Linked DNA regions of Dinoroseobacter shibae DFL 12 = DSM 16493. The protein of the gene in region 2 interacts with the protein of the main gene of each other region in a pairwise test. Links are inferred from orthologs where the notes say so. Each region holds a gene or a part of one and is shown on either strand. Other genes may lie near its edges. The genes, in order: DSHI_RS09380 and rlmB.

What was found.
Region 1: the proteins of rlmB (region 2) and DSHI_RS09380 interact in binary tests that used the Escherichia coli proteins (3 or more experiments, as listed by UniProt). The link is inferred for Dinoroseobacter shibae DFL 12 = DSM 16493 from one-to-one orthologs.

The regions. Positions count from the first base shown.
Region 1 is NC_009952.1:1,911,292-1,920,129, forward strand. What follows is about bases 5,973-8,838. They hold DSHI_RS09380 (bifunctional ADP-dependent NAD(P)H-hydrate dehydratase/NAD(P)H-hydrate epimerase), read right to left. Parts: upstream 8,259-8,838; coding sequence 6,687-8,258; downstream 5,973-6,686. Other genes in these bases: DSHI_RS09375 (Hint domain-containing protein), read left to right, coding at 5,973-6,685; DSHI_RS09385 (P-II family nitrogen regulator), read left to right, coding at 8,429-8,767; glnA (type I glutamate--ammonia ligase), read left to right, coding at 8,835-8,838. In the rest of the region: DSHI_RS09345 (universal stress protein), read right to left, coding at 1-253; DSHI_RS09350 (TRAP transporter large permease), read right to left, coding at 278-1,618; DSHI_RS09355 (TRAP transporter small permease), read right to left, coding at 1,618-2,184; DSHI_RS09360 (TRAP transporter substrate-binding protein), read right to left, coding at 2,248-3,264; MocR-like pyridoxine biosynthesis transcription factor PdxR, read left to right, coding at 3,421-4,896; more of DSHI_RS09375, read left to right, coding at 5,576-5,972. UniProt on the Escherichia coli protein: Bifunctional enzyme that catalyzes the epimerization of the S- and R-forms of NAD(P)HX and the dehydration of the S-form of NAD(P)HX at the expense of ADP, which is converted to AMP.
Region 2 is NC_009952.1:2,735,608-2,744,411, reverse strand. The notes cover bases 3,776-6,607. They hold rlmB (23S rRNA (guanosine(2251)-2'-O)-methyltransferase RlmB), read right to left. Parts: upstream 5,672-6,607; coding sequence 4,880-5,671; downstream 3,776-4,879. Other genes in these bases: DSHI_RS13065 (GntR family transcriptional regulator), read left to right, coding at 6,028-6,607; DSHI_RS13075 (hypothetical protein), read right to left, coding at 4,504-4,836; DSHI_RS13080 (YHS domain-containing (seleno)protein), read right to left, coding at 3,942-4,397. In the rest of the region: hisA (1-(5-phosphoribosyl)-5-[(5-phosphoribosylamino)methylideneamino]imidazole-4-carboxamide isomerase), read left to right, coding at 1-545; DSHI_RS13100 (THUMP domain-containing class I SAM-dependent RNA methyltransferase), read right to left, coding at 806-1,930; imidazole glycerol phosphate synthase subunit HisF, read left to right, coding at 2,031-2,792; DSHI_RS13090 (phosphoribosyl-ATP diphosphatase), read left to right, coding at 2,789-3,097; DSHI_RS13085 (CoA-binding protein), read right to left, coding at 3,186-3,671; more of DSHI_RS13065, read left to right, coding at 6,608-6,669; DSHI_RS13060 (AbrB family transcriptional regulator), read left to right, coding at 6,666-7,694; DSHI_RS13055 (response regulator transcription factor), read right to left, coding at 7,703-8,347; DSHI_RS13050 (cache domain-containing protein), read right to left, coding at 8,340-8,804. UniProt on the Escherichia coli protein: Specifically methylates the ribose of guanosine 2251 in 23S rRNA.

The DNA.
Region 1 (8,838 bases), 820 kb from region 2 along the record:
ATTCGCGCTGGCGCTCGGCCATGACAGTCTTGAGATGGGCATGCCGGGCCTTGTCGGCGGTTTCGCTGGATCCGGTGGTCTGCATGTAGAGTTGCAGCGCGATCCGGGTCTCGTCGCTCATCGGCTGGACCGCGTGCACCAGGTGCAGCTTGGCGCCGGTCACCGCCGCCAGGTTGGCCGCGTGGCACATGGTATAGGCCGAGTGCTTGGACAGGTCGGTCGCGCACAGGATGTGGGTGATCATCTGTTTCATGGGAAACTCCAATTCCGACCGGGGTCAGTAGCCGAGAAGCCGCGGTAGCCAGAGCGTGATTTCGGGGACGAAGGCGATGATGAAGATCGCGACCGTGTTGATGAAGGCGAAGGGCAGTGCCGCGACCGAGATCCGCTCGATCGAGATGTTCGAGATGCCCGAGGCGATGAACAGGTTCTCCCCCAGGGGCGGGGTCTGGAACCCGATTCCGAGACAGCACACCATGACCACACCGAAATGGATCGGGTCGATGCCGACGCTGTAGGCCACCGGCAGCATCACCGGCACCAGGATCAGGATGGTGGCCAGCGTTTCCATGAACATGCCGACAAACAGCAGGAACAGGATCACCAGCGTCCAGATGATGTAGATGTTGTCGGTGATCGACAGCATGCCATTGGCGATCACGGCGGGGATCTGGTTTTCCACCAGCAGCCGCCCGAAAACGGTCGCGGTGAACATGATCAGCAGCACCCGCCCGGTCAGCCAGGTCGTGGTCTCCAGCGCGGTGAAGAGCTTCTGCCAGCTCAACTCGCGGTAGATGACCGTGCCCACCACCAGCGTGTAGAAGATCGCCACGATGGCCGCCTCGGTCGGCGTGAAGAAGCCCGAATAGATGCCGCCCAGGATCACCAGCGGCGCCATGAGCGCCCAGAAGCCGCGATACAACTCGCACCAGATCTGGCGCGCGGACCAGCCCTCGGCGGAGCCCTTGTAGCCGTGCTTCTTGGCCAGGATGTAGTTCATCAGCAGCAGGCTGCCGGCGATCAGGAAGGCAGGCATGAAGCCGGCGATGAACAGTTTCGGGATCGACACGGTCTGGAAGGTGCCGAATTTCTCCACCGCTTCGGGCGGCGCGGGCATGCCGAGCGCGGCGATGCCGAAGATGATGAGCGGAATCGAGGGCGGGATCACGATGCCCAGGCCGCCCGACGACGCGGTGATGGCCGAGGAATAGCTGCGCCCGTAGCCGCGCTGGATCATCGCCGGGATCATCAGCATGCCGACGGCCGCCGTCGTCGCGGGCCCGGAGCCCGAGATCGCCCCGAAGAACAGGCAGGCGAACACGGTTGCCGCGGACATGCCGCCGGTGAAGGGCCCCGCGAAGCTCTCGGCCACGTTGATCAGCCGCCGCGACAGTCCGGATGCCTCCATCAGGGCGCCCGCCAGGATGAAGGCCGGCAGGGCCATCAGCGGGAAGGAGCCCACCGAGGTGAAGGCGATCTGCACGAACTTGATCGGGTTCTCGCCGAGATAGAGGAAGGAGATCAGCGTGGAGACCCCGAGCGCGACCGTGATCGGTGCGCCGATCAGCAACAGCGTCAGGAACCCGCCGAACAGGATCAGGATGATTTCGCTTTCCATTAGTTCTGCTCCTCATCGCGGCGCGGCTTGCGTGCGGCGTCGTCGGTTCCAGCGCGGACTTCGTCGAGGTCGATGGCGTCGGGATCGCGCAAATCCTCGCCCAGAACGATCTTGCGGTAATTCACCTGCAGAACCCGGAACGTCATCAGCGAGAACGCGATGGGCAGCACGATGTAGACCCAGCTGAGGTGGAACCCCATGGTCTGGGACGACTGGAACCGGTTCATCTTGTTGAAGATGAAATCGATCGCCAGGTAGACGAAATAGACGTTGAAGAAGATCCAGAAGAGATCGGCAAACGCCTCGATATACTTGATTTTGCGCGGTGGCAGGAACTTGAACTGAAAGGTGACGCGGTTATGCGCGCCCATCTTGGCGGCATAGCTGGCCCCGAAGAACACGAACCAGACGAACATGTAGATCGACAGCTCTTCGACCCACGAGAACGAGAAGTCGAACAGTGTCCGGACGATCACCTGCAGGAACAGCAGGCAAACGAAGATCGCCAGCAAGGTCCGACAGATGTAGCTCTCGATATTGTCGACGATGTGCCAGAATTTGGTCATGGTCCCCTCCCACTCGGCTGAGACAGGCGCCCGGGGGCGCCTGTCATGCTTTCGGCGTCCGACTTATTCGGTGACGGGATCGCGGCCGATCTCGGCCAGGACGGCATTCATCTTCTCGATGCCGCCGATGCTGTCGTAGAATTTCGGCCAGACGGCCTCGGTCGCGAGCGTGATGAACTCTTCCTCGTTGTTCACCGGATCCATGATCTCCATGCCCTTTTCGATGAGCAGTTCCTTGATCTCGGCTTCCTTCTCGCGGAGGAACTGGGACGAGGCGGCCGTGGCGCGCTTGCCGGCTTCGAGAACGATCTCCTGGTCTTCGGCGGAGAGTTCCTGAAACACCTGCTCGGAGATGATCAGCGGCTCGATCGAGAAGATGTAGCGCAGGTTCGTGACGTACTTCTGTACCTCGTAGAACTTCATCGCGTTGATGGTGATGTAGGGATTGTCCTGGCCATCGACGACCTGGGTCTGCAGGCCGGCGAAGGTCTCGGACCATGCCATCGGCGTCGGGCTGATGCCCCAGGCCTTGTAGGTGTCGATCATGATCTCGTTCTTGGGAACGCGGATCACCAACCCCTGCAGGTCGGCGACCGAGGTGACCGGCTGCTTGGAGTTGGTCAGGCGCCGGAAGCCGGTGTAGGTCCAGGCAATGATGCGCACGCCTGCGTCGTTGATGGTGTTCTCGGTCAGCTCTGCGCCGATCGGACCCTGGGTCAGCTTCTCGGCATCTTCGAGGCTGAGGATGACATAGGGCAGCGAGAACACGCCCACGGTGGGCGAGAAGGGCGTGACGTTGTTGATGGCCAGGATCGACATGTCGAGCGTGCCGATGGCGGCCTCGTTGACGGTGTCCTGCTCGGAGCCGAGCTGTCCGTTCAGGAACAGGGTTCCGGTGTGCTCACCGCCCGAAAGTTCTTCGAGGGCTTCGACGAAGGCGAGACCGGTGGCCTCCTGGCTGCTGCCGCCGCTGTCACCGACGGCGATCTTGAAGTTCTTTGCATCGGCCACGCCCATGCTCATGATGGTCGCGGTCAGTGCAATTGCCGCACTGGACGTCATCCGGGAAAGAAATGTCATATGGTCCTCCATTTTTGGCTGCGCCTTGGCGCATCGCTTGCAGGAAATGCGTCATGTCCTCCCCCCAAGCTGTGGGCTGGTTAAGGCGAATCCCGGACTCGACGTTAGGGCCAGAAATTTTATTGACTTAGACCAGTTCGGCTAACATGCTGAGCCATGGCCAAACCTCGTATCGCGGCGGATGTCTTCTTTCTCGACCGGACGACCAACAGACCGCTGCAAACCCAGATTCGCGAAACCGTCGTGGCGTCGATCCTGTCCAAGCAGGCGTTGCCGGGGGCGCTGATGCCGTCCTCGCGCAAGCTGGCCGCGCATCTCGGGGTCGCGCGGATGACCGTCACCCTGGCCTTTCAGGAGCTGGTCTCGCAGGGCTATCTCGAAGCCCACAGCCGCAGCGGCTACCGTGTGGCCGACACCGAGACCCTGTCGCTGCTGCCCGTGGGGACCGAGGCCGAACCGGTCGACAACAGTGCGCTTTGGCGCAACGTGCTGTCGGAGAACCTGCGCGCCCGGCGCCGGGTGATCAAGCCGAAGGACTGGCGCGCCCTGCCCTACCCGTTCGTTTTCGGCGAGATGGACACCAGCCTGTTCAATCACACCGCCTGGCGCGAATGCGTCCGGCAGGCGATGGGCACGCGGGATTTCGACCTGATGGCCAGCAACGAGGCCACCGACGACCCGCTCCTGGTCGACTACATCCTGTCGCGGATGTTGCCGCGGCGGGGGATCACGGCCACGCGCGACCAGGTGCTGATCACCGTTGGGGCGCAGAATGCCCTGTGGCTGGCGATCGAGCTTCTGACCCGCGCGCCGCTGAAGGCGATCTGCGAGAACCCGTGCTATCCCGACACGCTGCAGGCGCTGCGCTGGTGCGGGGCGGAGGTCACGACGGTGGATGTGGACCGCGACGGGCTGGTGCCGCAGGACATTCCCGCGGGCACCCAGGCGGTGTTCGTCACCCCCAGCCACCATGCCCCCACGGGCGCCACGCTGACGCGGGCACGGCGCGAACGGCTGCTGGAGATGGCGCAGGCGCGCGATTTCATCGTCGTGGAGGACGATTACGAGTTCGAGATGAGCTTTCTCGAACCGCCGAGCCCGGCGCTGAAGGCGATGGACCGGCATCAGCGCGTGCTCTATGCGGGCAGCTTTTCCAAGGCGATGTTTCCGGGGCTGCGGCTGGGCTACCTGGTTGGTCCGGCGCCGGTGATCGCCGAGGCGAAGGAGTTGCGCACGATGATGCTGCGCCATCCGCCCGGGCATCTGCAGCGCACGGCGGCCTATTTCCTGGCGCAGGGTCACTACGATCTGCTCATGCGCGACATGCGGCGGGAGTTCGCCAAGCGCCGCATGGCCGCGGTGGAGGCGTTGGACGGAACCGCCCTGGAGATGGTGGGTGCGGCCCGGTTCGGGGGCACGAGCCTGTGGATCAAGGCGCCGGACGGGGTCGATACCGTGGCGCTGGGTCAAGCGCTGCTGCGCGACGGCGTGGTGATCGAGCCGGGTGCGCCGTTCTTCAGCGGCCCGGACCAACCGACGGAATTCTTCCGGCTGGGCTATTCCTCGATCCCGGCGGACCGGATCGCCGAAGGGATCCGCCGGATCGACGCCAAGGTTGCGGAGTTCTGCTAGGCTGCGGACGCATGGATTTCCGCGTGGCAGCGCGAGGCGCGTTTTGAGAACGAGCGGTGAGCATGTGGACCCTTCTGGCCGACGCAGGTGCGTCTGCTCCCCTTGCGCCCGAAGTCCCACGGCCATCCTCGCGGTGATGAGGGGTATGTGCGTTCGGGCATTTTTCAGCCGCGAAGGCTTGGGGCGGCGGGACGCGCCCGGAGGATCGATTGCGGCCTCTGGAAAACGGGGCGCCGGAGAGACACGTTCTGGCACAGACCGGAGGGCATAGACGGGACGGATGCGCCGCCCGACGGCCACGCCGCCTCGCGCCGCTGGTTTTCGCCCCCTGCGCAGGGATCCCCCGCGCACAAATCCAGGGCCAGCCTGCGCGACGGATCCGCCCGCCCAGCGAGGAGTGTTGAGCCGGGGAACGTATCAGGTGTGGATGGTGCGGGTGAAGGGACTCGAACCCCCACGCCTTGCGGCGCCAGAACCTAAATCTGGTGCGTCTACCAGTTCCGCCACACCCGCGATGGGCGGCTCTTAGCAAACCGCGGCCGCCTTTCAAAGGGGCATTTGCAGCCGTCCGGGTTTCGTGCCAGTAACAAATTAAGAATTGTGATGTATCCCTCGAAACAGATGCTTGTATGCGCGTCCGCAGCGGGAAACAGCGCCGTGTGTCAGTGAGAGTAGCAAGATGGAAACCTACCAGATCTGGGCGCTGGCCGCCGATCAGGTCCTCGTGCAAGAGGGGGTGACCGGCAGCGATGGTGTGCCTGTCCCCGGGACCGCGGTGCCCGACGGGTTGTCGGGCGGTAACCAAGGCGCGGGACGCCATCTGCCGGACCGATTCATCACGCTGCAGAGCAACGGCTGGGTGCCGATCTCGATCCGCGATAACGAGGGGGATGTGAACTTCGCCGACAATGACGGCACGCAGGCCCTTGCCGCGACCACCCAGTTCGGCGGTACGCAGTACGCCCCCGGGCGGCGGGTGGAGGCCGAGTATACCCTGCAGGTCACTGACGGTACCGACACCTACACCATCATCGGCTTCAACATTCGCGAGCCGGATTCCGAGTTCAACAACTCCTTCGGCAGCACCGAAGGGCTGGCCTTCATCGGGACTTTTCCACCCGTGGGCGTGCCGCTGCGGGTGATCAGCGCCTCCGAAGGTCCGGGCAGGACCGCGACACCGGCTGCCACCTACGCCACCCCGCCTTGCTTCACCCCGGGGACCCTGATCGAGGTGCCCGGTGGCACCTGCCCGGTGGAGGCATTGCAGGTGGGCGATCTGGTGCTGACCCGCGATGATGGGGCGCAGCCGGTGCGCTGGGTCGGGTCCGCGCGGATCGACAGCGCGAAGCTTGCCGGCAACCCACGCTTCCGGCCCATCCTGCTGCGCGCGGGCGCGCTGGGGCCGGGGCGGCCGGCGCGGGACATGCGCGTGTCGCGGCAGCACCGGGTGTTGTTGGAGGATTGGCGCGCGGACCTGCTGTTTGGCAGCGCGCAGGTGCTGGCGGCGGCGGCGCATCTGGTGAACGACGACACCATCGTGCAGGTCTACGACCTGGAGCCGGTCACCTATCATCATTTCATGTTCGATCGGCACCAGATCGTGCGCGCGGACGGGATCTGGGCCGAGAGCCTGCGCCCCGGCCCCGCGATCCTGTCGACCCTGGGCCGCGCCGCCCAAGAGGAGCTGTTCGAGATCTTCCCGGAACTGCGCGAGGCCGAGGATGCCCCCTTCCCCGCTGCAAGGCCGCTCCTGCGGGATTGGGAAACCGAGGTGCTGCTCAAACCCTGAGCTACGGCGTATCGAGGGCGCGGATCACCTGCGGCAGCATCTCCGGCAGGTCCTCGGCGATCAGGCCCGGACCGAAGGCGCGGGCGGCCTCGACATGAAGCCAGGCGCCGGTCTCGGCAGCCTCCTGGGGGGGAAGCCCGCGCGCCAGAAGCCCCGTGATCATCCCGGCCAGCACATCGCCGGACCCGGCGGTCGCCAGCCAGGGGGCCGCGCGCGCATAGGCCGCCGCGTTGATCGCACAGCGCCCGTCCGGCGACGCGATGACCGTATCGGGCCCCTTGTAGTGCACCGTACAGCCCGCCCGCGCCGCCGCCGCCCGGGTGGCATCAACTTTGGAGTAGGCCGGACCCCTGGTGGCAGGGGCAGCGAGTTTCTCGGCGATATCCGGAAAGAGCCGCGCGAACTCGCCGCCATGGGGGGTCAGCACCGTGTGCGGATGCAGGTCGCGGAACAGGGCATCGGGCGCCTCGGCAAAGGCACTGAGCGCGTCCGCGTCCAGCACGGTCGCCCGCCCCGCAGCCAGCGCGGTCGCCACCAGCGCCCGGGTCTCCGCCCCGATGCCCAGACCGGGCCCGAGGCACAGGGTGGTCAGCCGCGCATCCTCCAGCGCCGCGGCCAGCCCCTCGGCCCCGTCGCAGCGCCGCAGCATGATCGCGGTCAGTTGCGTGGCGCATTCCATCATCGCCGCGCCCGGCGCGCCCACCGTCACCAGCCCAGCGCCGACCCGCAACGCCCCCCGCGCCGCAAGGCGCGCGGCACCCGAACGCCCCATCGGCCCGGACAGTACCAGCGCATGCCCATGGCCATATTTGTGATCCTCCGCACCCTTGGCCAGCGCCCGCGCCGCGGGGGCTCCGACCGCATGAACGCCGTCCTCCGCCCGCGCGGGCGGCGTCCGGTCGAGGCCGATACCCGCCACGACGGTCTTGCCGCAGAGCGCCGGCCCATCGCCGAGCCAATGGCCGCATTTGCAGGCATGAAATGTCACGGTCAGGTCGGCAGGCAGCGCGGTCCCGAGAATGCGGCCGCTGTCCGAACAGAGCCCGCTGGGCAGATCGACCGCCACCGCACGGGTTGCATCCGCCCGCAACTGTGCGCGCACCGCGGGCGCGGCGAAGACCGTGAAAGGCCCGGTGAAGGGCCGCCCCAGCCCCGTCCCGAAAAGCGCATCGACCAGCAGGTCGACCCGTTCGGGCACGGCGAGGCTGTCGTCCTGCGGCGGCGCAGAGTCGATCGCATGCACCGTCACCGGGCCGAGCGCGCACCACCGGTCGTGATTTGCCCGCGCGTCGGGCGGCAGCTTCTCGGGATCGCCGTAGAGACACACCTCCACCGCCCAGCCCCAGCCGTACAACAAGCGCGCGATCACGAACCCGTCGCCGCCATTGTTGCCCGGCCCGCAGAGCACCAGCGCGCGGCGCGGGGCCGCCGCCAGATCCGGCCATTGGGCAAAGACCGCCTCGACCACGCCGCGCCCGGCGCGCTCCATCAACTCCAGCCCGGTGACCGCGCCACTGTCCATCGCGGCCTGCTCGATGGCCCGCATCCGGGCCGCTGTCAGGAGTTCCGTCATCTTGCCTCACCCAGGAGTTTTCGCCTTGCCCAATTCTTGGGCATGCCGCACAAATCGCAGACAGCGCCCTGCTTTTCAGCGAACGCCACCGGACGGGGACACGCTACCGAATTGTGGAGGAGATTTGAAAGTGTTCTCCACGAAGCCACGGAACGAGAGGGAGTCGGAGGATGAAGAAGATCGAGGCTGTCATCAAGCCATTCAAACTCGATGAAGTGAAGGAAGCCCTCCAAGAGATTGGCGTGCAGGGACTTTCGGTCGTCGAGGTCAAGGGCTTCGGACGCCAGAAGGGACATACCGAGCTCTACCGGGGCGCGGAGTATGTCGTGGACTTCCTCCCGAAGGTGAAAATCGAGGTCGTCCTGCCGGACGATCAGGCGGACGCGGCCATCGAGGCCATCGTCGAGGCCGCCAAGACCGACAAGATCGGCGACGGCAAGATTTTCGTTTCCTCGGTCGAGCAGGCCATCCGTATCCGCACCGGGGAAACCGGCGAAGACGCACTCTGACCGCGGGCGTCAGCCGGGTCCGGGACACAATCACAACACATACAATCGACTGAAAAGGAAAGGTCACATGA
Region 2 (8,804 bases):
CGGTCAATGCCGCGGCGGTGGAGGCGATCCTCGCGGAGACCTCGGTGCCGGCGCAGCTGGGCGGTGGCATTCGGGACATGGCAACGATCGAGATGTGGCTCGGCAAAGGCATCGCGCGGGTGATCCTGGGCACGGTCGCGGTCGAGGACCCGGAACTGGTGCGCGCGGCGGCCAAGGCGTTTCCCGGACAGGTGGCCGTAGGGCTGGATGCACGGGCCGGCCGGGTGGCCACGCGGGGCTGGGCCGAGGAGACCGACCTGATGGTCACCGACCTCGCGCGATCCTTCGAGGATGCGGGCGTGGCGGCGATCATCTACACCGATATCGACCGGGACGGGGCGATGCAGGGGCCGAACGTGGCGGCCACGGCGGCCCTGGCGCGGGCCACGTCGATTCCGGTGATTGCCAGCGGGGGGGTCAGTTCGCTCGACGATCTGCGGGCGCTCAAGGCCTCCGGCGCGCCTCTGGACGGCGCGATTTCGGGGCGGGCGCTCTATGATGGGGCGATCGATCTGGCCGAGGCGCTGGCGGTTCTGGCGGACTAGGGGGCTCGGCCCCCGGCGCTGCGCGCCTCCCCCGGAGTGTTTTCGCACAGATGAAGAGGTGGGGTTTTGGAAAGAGCGGGCCGTTCTCTGGCGCGTTTTTTTGCGGGGTTTGACCAAGCTGTGGGCCGAGCTTCGGTTCGGGCGGTGGAGGGTGCCCTCGGCGGGGCGGACCTGGGCTGCGCGCTGTAAGCCGCCCGGATCGCGCAATCGATTTGACAAGTGCACACGGGTCGAGCCCAGACCGGACCCGAGACGAAGGGTCAGGGCAGCGGATCGCTTTGCCACAGCTGCACGGTCAGGCCGCCATGGGCCACGTGCGGGCCGGGGGTGATGGGCAGGGCGGTGGCCTTGGCGAGCGCGGGCTCGGAGGTCACGAGGCCCAGGCGCCAGCCGGCGAACCGGGTGCGGAGGGTCTCTCCCAGGGCGCCGTAGAGGCCATAAAGCAGTTTCTTGTTGCCGATCCGGGCGCCGTAGGGCGGGTTCACCATGATGAGGCCGGGCCCGGGGACGGGCGGCTCCAGCGCGCTGATCGGTTGGCAGGCGAACTGGCACAAGGCCGTGACGCCGGCCTGTTCGGCGTTGCGGGTCGCGCCGGTGATCGCGCCTTGGTCCCTGTCGAAGCCGAAGAAGCGGGGCGGGCCATCAGGGGGGACTACCGGTGTCCGGAGCGCAGCCCAGGCGGCGGGGTCGTGATTGGCGAAGCGCTCGAAGGCGAAGGCGCGGGCGCGGCCCGGGGCCAGGCCGCTTGCCATGCTGGCCGCTTCGAGCAGGAGCGTGCCGGAGCCGCACATCGGGTCCACCAGGGGTTCGCGCCCGTCATGGCCCATCTGGCGCAGGAAGAGCGCGGCCATGGTTTCACGCAGGGGCGCCTTGCCGACGAAGGTTTTCAGCCCGCGGCGGTGGAGCGGCGCGCCGGAGCTGTCGAGGCTGATCGTGACGAGGTCGTCGTCGATTCGGGCGATCAGGCGGAGCGCCTCGTCGGCCTCTGCGTCGGCCTCGCCCCGGGCCAGCACCGCGCCCGCATCCGTCACGGCCTTGGCGATGCGCTGTGCGGCGGCACGGTCGTGGTAGATTTTCGACTTTCGGCAGGTGGCCTCCACCCGCACCGGGGTGCCGGGGGCGATCCAGGCGGCCCAGTCGATCTTGCGCGCGCGCTTGTCGAGTTGCGCCAGGTGGAAGGCGCGGAACTCGGCGATCCGTACCAGCACGCGGCCCGCGCCCGCGAGCACGAGATTGGCGCGCCGCATGTCCTGCAGCGTGCCGGTGATCTCGACGCCGCCGGGGACCGGGCGCGGGTCCAGGAAGCCCGCGGCGCGGGCCTCCTCGGCGAGGGCGGCTTCCAGCCCGGGCTGGGCGGCGAGAAACAGGGGCAGGGTGTCGGCCATGGCGGTCTTGTAGGGGGCGGCGCGGGTCTTGGCGAGAGGCAGGGTTGTCCGGGGCCCCGTGGCGGCGTACACGAAGGCCGGAACCGCGCCGGAGGGCCCCATGCTGAAAATCCGTGTCATCCCCTGTCTCGACGTGGCCGATGGGCGCGTGGTCAAGGGCGTGAACTTCGTGGACCTCGTGGATGCGGGGGACCCGGTGGAATCGGCCAAGGCCTATGACGCGGCGGGGGCGGACGAGCTGTGCTTTCTCGACATCCACGCGACCAATGAGAACCGCGGCACGATGTATGACCTGGCCACGCGAACGGCGGAGCAATGCTTCATGCCGCTGACCATCGGCGGCGGGGTGCGGACCACGGAGGATGTGCGCAACCTGCTTCTGGCGGGGGCGGACAAGGTGTCGTTCAACTCGGCGGCCGTGGCGGATCCGGACGTGATCGCGCGGGCCGCCGACAAGTTCGGCAGCCAGTGCATCGTCTGCGCGATAGATGCCAAGACCGTGGCGCCGGGGCGGTGGGAGATATTCACCCATGGCGGGCGCAAGCCAACGGGGATCGACGCGGTGGAATTCGCCAAAACGGTCGTGGAAAAGGGGGCGGGAGAGATCCTGCTCACGTCGATGGATCGGGACGGGACCAAGCAGGGCTTCAACATAGCCCTGACGCGGGCCATTTCGGATGCGGTGTCGGTGCCGGTGATCGCGAGCGGTGGGGTTGGCACGCTCGATCACCTGGTCGAGGGCGTGACCGAGGGGGGGGCGAGTGCCGTGCTGGCGGCGTCGATCTTCCATTTCGGGGAGTTCACCATCCGCGAGGCGAAGGAACACATGGCGGAGGCGGGGATCCCCGTGCGGTTGTCATGAGCGTGCTGGCGCGACTGGAGGCGACGATCGCGGCCCGGAAGGGGGCCGATCCGGACAGTTCCTGGACCGCGAAGCTGCTGGCCAAGGGGCCGGAGAAATGCGCCGAGAAATTCGGGGAAGAGGCGGTCGAGGCGATCATCGAGGCGGTGAAGGGCGACCGGGCGAAGCTGACCTCCGAGGCGGCGGATGTGCTCTATCACCTGCTGGTGATGCTGGCGGCGCGCGATGTGGCGCTGGCGGAGGTGCTGGCGGAGCTGGAGCGGCGCGAAGGCATCTCGGGGATCAGCGAAAAAGCCAGCCGCTAGGGCCAAGCGGCTTCCAAGCCGCTTAAGGATTTTCCAAAATCCTTGGCCCCTCTCCATTGCAACGGACAGGCGAGCGCCCGCCGGGGTCTCAGAGTTTCGAGCTGATCACGCCGGTGTTGAATCCGCCCATCCGCAACTCGCCGAAGAGGCGTTGGTACTCGATCTTGGGGCATCTGTCCTGGATGACCTCGATCCCGGCGGCGCGGGCCTTGGCGGCGGCTTCCGGGTGGGTCACACCGATCTGCATCCAGATCACCTTCAGCCCCGGCAGCGCCTCCAGTGCCGCGTCCACCACCTCCGGCACGGCTTCGGAGCGGCGGAAGATGTCGAGCATGTCCACGGGCTCGGGAATATCCGCAAGAGAGGCGCGCACGGTCTGGCCGAAGAGGGTCTTGCCCGCGTGGCCGGGGTTCACGGGAATGACGGTCTTGCCCTTTAACGACAGGTAGCGTGCGACGTAGTAGGAGGGCCGCACGGTGTTCATCGATACGCCGACGCAGGCCACGGTGCGGGTCCGGGTCAGGATGCGGCGGAAATCGTCGTCGCTCGGCGGTGTTATGGGGTCGTGGATCATGGTGCGAGCCTAGCGTCATGCGGGCCGCGCGGGAAGTCGGGATCCTGCGCGGGCGCAGGTTGGCCATGCGCGTTTCGCCAAAAAAAACGCCCGTGCCGAGAGGGCCGGGCGTAAAGTAACGGAACGAGGGACAGTGAATGAAGCGCGGGAGTTCCGAGCCCGCCTTCCTCAGGAATACGTAGGAACGCGTTGTCGGATTGAAAGGTATTCTTCACGATTCTGTGATGAGGCCTGTGTCCTGAGCGCCATCGGCCGCTCTTGGGTGCGCGATCAGGCGAGAACCTGCGGCCAGTTGGCGTTTCCGCGGGCGATATTGCCGGGAATGTCCCTTTCCCAGCGGCGCTGCACGCGTCTGGAGAAGTTCATGTAGAGCTTGCCATCGACGATGCGCCAGGCTTCCGGGATGGTGGAGGCGGTATAGCCCTCGGCCACAGCCCAGGCGCAGTAGCCGCCAAATTGCGGGGCGTAGGCCACAGGGTCGGCGGCGAAGGCTGCGCGATGCGCGTCGGACGCAAAGCGCCAGGTCACGCCGTTCCAGTCATGGGTGAAGGCGTCGCTTCCTTCGGTGGGTTCGCCCAGGGTGAAGTAGGCCACCGGGTCATAGCCGCGGATGGCAGCACCGCGGTCCGAGAATACCGGCGGTTCAGCGGCCAGGGCAGGGGCCGCAAGGGGGGCTGTGGCGAGCGCGGTGGCGGTGCCGATCAGGAACTGGCGTTTGGTGAGCATGGGGCGATCCTTCCGAGGTTATGACGCCGAGGTGGCCTCGGGTGATCGCCTGCGCAACCCGTCTGACTTCCATGTGAAACGGCGCGGCGCCCCCGTGAGAATTGTTTCAGTCGAAAATGTCTTCGATCACATCCACGGCTTCGGAAAGGGCACGCTTCCACAGGGGCTTCTTGCGTTTCTTGCGCCGACGCGGGTCCGGACCCATGCGGGCGGACTGCGGGCGCGCGCCGTGTTCCGGGCCGTGCACGCCGGGGATATAGCCCGTGGCCTTCTTGCGCTTGGCAGGCTTGGTCCCGCTGGGCGCTTTGAGCCATTTCATCTCGTGCAGGGGCGCGCCGCAGGAGCCGCAGGCCAGCTCATGCCCGTCCCGCGCGGACGGCACCAGCATGGTCCGGGCGCTGCAATAGGAACAGGTGGCTAGTTTCGTATGCTCGGGCATCTGGATCTCCTTGACCCCTAGATAGGGGCCGGGCGGGCGCGTGTCATCCCTCGCCCCGGCAAGCATAAAGTGCGACCGCCGCCGCGTTCGAGACATTGAGCGATCCGAAGTCGCGGGCGAAGGGAATTTTCACCAGCCGGTTGCAGGTTTCCTTAGTCTTGTCCCGCAGGCCCGGTCCCTCGGCACCCAACACCAGGGCGATGGGACGGTCTGTGAGGTCGCGCAGGGCCGTGCCGATGGTGTCCTCGGCGGTGCCATCGAGCCCTAGGAGCACGAAGCCCATGGCGCGCAGCTCTTCCATGGTCTCGGCCAGGTTGCGCACCCGCAAATAGGGTTGGCGTTCGAGCGCGCCGGAGGCGGTCTTGGCCAGCGCGCCGGTTTCGGGTGCGGCGGACCGGGCGGTGGAGATCACGGCCGCGGCCCCGAACACCTCCGCCGAGCGCAGGATCGCGCCCACATTGTGGGGATCGGTCACCCGGTCCAGCAGCACCACCAGCGGCGGGCGGTCCGCCGGGCCGGTGAGGACCGTCTCGGCCAGCGGACCCCAGGCGAGCGGCTTGACCTCCAGCGCGGCGCCCTGGTGGACCGAGCCGGGGTCGAGCGGCGCGGGAAACCGGCGCGGGTCGGCAATCTCCGGTGCGATCCCGGCCCCGGCGATGGCCTCGGCCAGCTTGTCGGCGGCGTTGCGCGTCACCACCAGCCGCAGTTTCGTGCGCGCGGGGTTTTCCAGCGCATCGCGCACCGCGTGCAGGCCAAAGAGCCAGACGGTCTGGGCCGCCGCCGCCCGTTTGGCGCGTTCCTTGTCGATCACCCAGGTCGGTTTCTTGCCAGCCATTGCCTGTCATCACACGCGGTTTCGAAGCGTCGGGCATAGAGGACCGCCCCGCACGGGTCAACGGGGCGGTTTTTGCCGTTGACGCCCCCGGCACAAGGGCTTAAGCAGCGCGCCAGTTGGGCGACAGGCCGCAAGGTGTGGCAGGGGACTGTAACTCCCTCGCGGAGACGCACGCCTGGTTCGATTCCAGGGTCGCCCACCACTTCTCTCTTCCAGACCATTCCAGAGAACCTGCCCGGGTTGGGGCGGGGACGGGGCCGTTCATCCGGCTCGCGAGACGCCGTGTTCGGGCGTTTGACCTGAGTGCCCGGCTGGTGCTAGGTGCATTGTATCCTTTCGGATACAAGAGGCTCTTCTTGAAAGAATCGTCGAAATCCAGCGGCGAGGCCGCTTATGGCGCGCTGCTCGATGCCATTCACTCCGGCGAGTTCCGCCCGGGGGACAGGTTGCGCGAGGAATCCGTGGCCGAGCGATTGCGCCTGTCGCGCACGCCGGTGCGAGAGGCCCTGCGGCGGCTGGAGGCCGAGGGGGTGGTGGAGCATCGGCCACGGGTGGGCGCGGTCATTCGCAAGCTCTCCCAGCGTGAGATCGTGGAGCTTTACGAGATGCGCGTCGTCCTGGAGCGCACGGCCGCGGCCATGGCGGCCAAGCACGGTGCGGAAGCGGAGTTCGACGCGCTATCAGACCTCAATGAGGCGATCAGGGCCGAGCGGACGCACCCGGCCAGGGCAGCGGAGATCAATCAGCGGTTTCATCTCGGGCTCTATCATGCGGGCCGCAATCGGTTCCTGATGGATGCGGCGCGGGCGCTCAACAACTCGTTGATCCTGCTGGGGCCGACCACCTTCACCGACCAGGCCCGGATCGACCAGGTCACCGCCCAGCATACCGATATCGTCGCGGCCCTGCGGGCGCGCGATTCGGACGCGGCCAGCGCCGCGGCGGAGACACATTTGCAGACCTCCCTGCGGCACCGATTGCGGGCGTGGGACGCATGATCGGCATTTTCACCGCCTTCGCGGTCGCGCTTGCGGGCGTCGGGCTGTTTCAATGGCTGGACCTGCCGCTGCCCTGGCTTCTGGGGCCGATCTTCGCCTGTCTGACGGCGGCGATGCTGGGCGTGCCCATGCGCAGCCTCAAGCCGATCAACGAGGCGACGCGCATGGTCCTTGGCGTGGCGGTCGGGGCCACGCTGACGCCGCCGGTCCTGGCGACCTTTCCCGCCATGTGGCCGACCCTGATGCTGGTTCCGGTGATGGTTGTTGCGATCGGACTGGTGGGGGTACCTTATTTCCGCAGGCTGTGGGGGTATGATCCGGCCACGGCCTATTACTCGGCCATGCCGGGCGGGTTGCAGGACATGCTCCTTTTCGGGGAGGAGGCGGGGGGCAATGTGCGGACCCTGTCTCTGATCCATGCGACGCGGGTGACGGTGATCGTCGTGGCATTGCCCTTTTTGCTCAAGGGGGTGTGGGGGGCGGATCTGGGCAATCCGCCGGGTGCGTCTCTCGGTGTCGTGCCGGTTCACGAGATGGGTTTGATGGGGCTGTGCGCGATTGTCGGCTGGTGGGGCGCGCGTCGGATCGGGCTGTTCGGCGCGGCCATCCTCGGGCCGATGATCGTGACCGGGGCTGCGGCCATGTCCGGACTTCTGGAGAACCGCCCGCCGGCGGAGGCGATATGGGCCGCGCAGTTCTTCATCGGCGTGACCATCGGCTGCAAATACGTGGGCATCACCTGGGGCGAGATCCGACGCGATCTTGCCGCGGGTCTGGGGTTTTGCGGGATCCTGATCGTGCTGACGCTGATCTTCGTCGAAGGCGTCTATCTCGCCGGTCTTGCGCCGGGAATGGAGACGCTGCTGGCCTTTGCACCGGGGGGGCAGGCGGAGTTGACGGTGCTGGCGCTGATCGTGGGCGCGGATGTGGCCTTCGTGGTGGCGCACCATATCCTGCGGATTTTCGTGGTGATCCTCGGCGCGCCCATCGTGGTGCGGATGCTTGGGGACAAGGACGCGCGCTAGGGTCGGGCTTAGGGGTCGGTCTTGAACAGGTCCGCCTTGAGGGCGGCCTCGACCAGTTCGGCGACGGTGCGGACGTCCATTTTCTCTAGGATGCGGGCGCGGTGATGGTCCACGGTGCGCGGGCTGATCCCCAGAGTGCGGGCCACGTCCTTGGAGGAATTGCGCGCCGGGTTCGTGGCGATGATCAGCGCGATTTCCTGTTCGCGGCTGGTCAGGCCCTGGTACCGCGCCACGATCTCCGACTGGTGCTGGTTGACCTCGCGCCGCTTGGCATCGGCCTCGAAAGCGGCGTCGATCCGTTCGATGAGGATCGATTGCTTGAAGGGTTTTTCCAGAAAGTCGATCGCACCCATTTTCATGGCCTGCACCGATTCCGGGACACCGCCATGGCCGGTGATGAAAATGATCGGCACGTCGATGCCCGCGGCTTTCAGATAGGCCTGCAATTCCAGCCCGTTCATGGTCGGCATGCCGTAATCAAGGATCAGGCAGCCCGAGGCCGAGCCATCATAGGTGCCCAGAAACTCATGGGCGGAGGCGAAGGTCTTGACCGTGTAGCCGCGTAACCCCAGGGCCCGGGAGAGCGATGCGCGTATATCCGCATCGTCATCCACCAGAAAGACGCATGGCTCCTGCAATTCGCTCTCAGACATCACCGATTCCCCTCACCGGCAGGGTGAAACAGAACCGGGTCATCTGACCAGAGCGTTCGTGCCAGATCTTGCCGCCATTCGCCTCGATCAGCGTACGGCTGATCGACAGGCCGAGCCCCATTCCATCCCGCTTGGTGGTCTCGAAGGGTGTGAACAATTCCAGCGCGTCGTCGATGCCCGGCCCGTTGTCTTCGACGACGACGCGGACATGGTCGCCCTCCCGGGTGGCGCTAACGCGCAGGATGCGTGCGTCGCTGTCCAGCAGCGCGAGGGACTCCACGGCGTTGCGCAGCAGGTTGACCACCACTTGGGCGACCTGCACCTTGACCGCCCGAACCATGATTTCCTTGCCCTTGGGGAGCACGAAATCGACGCTGTGCTGGCGCGCTTCGGGCAGAACGAGGCGGCGGGCCTGGGTCACCAGTTCGATGATGCCGAAATCGCTGGGGACGTTCTC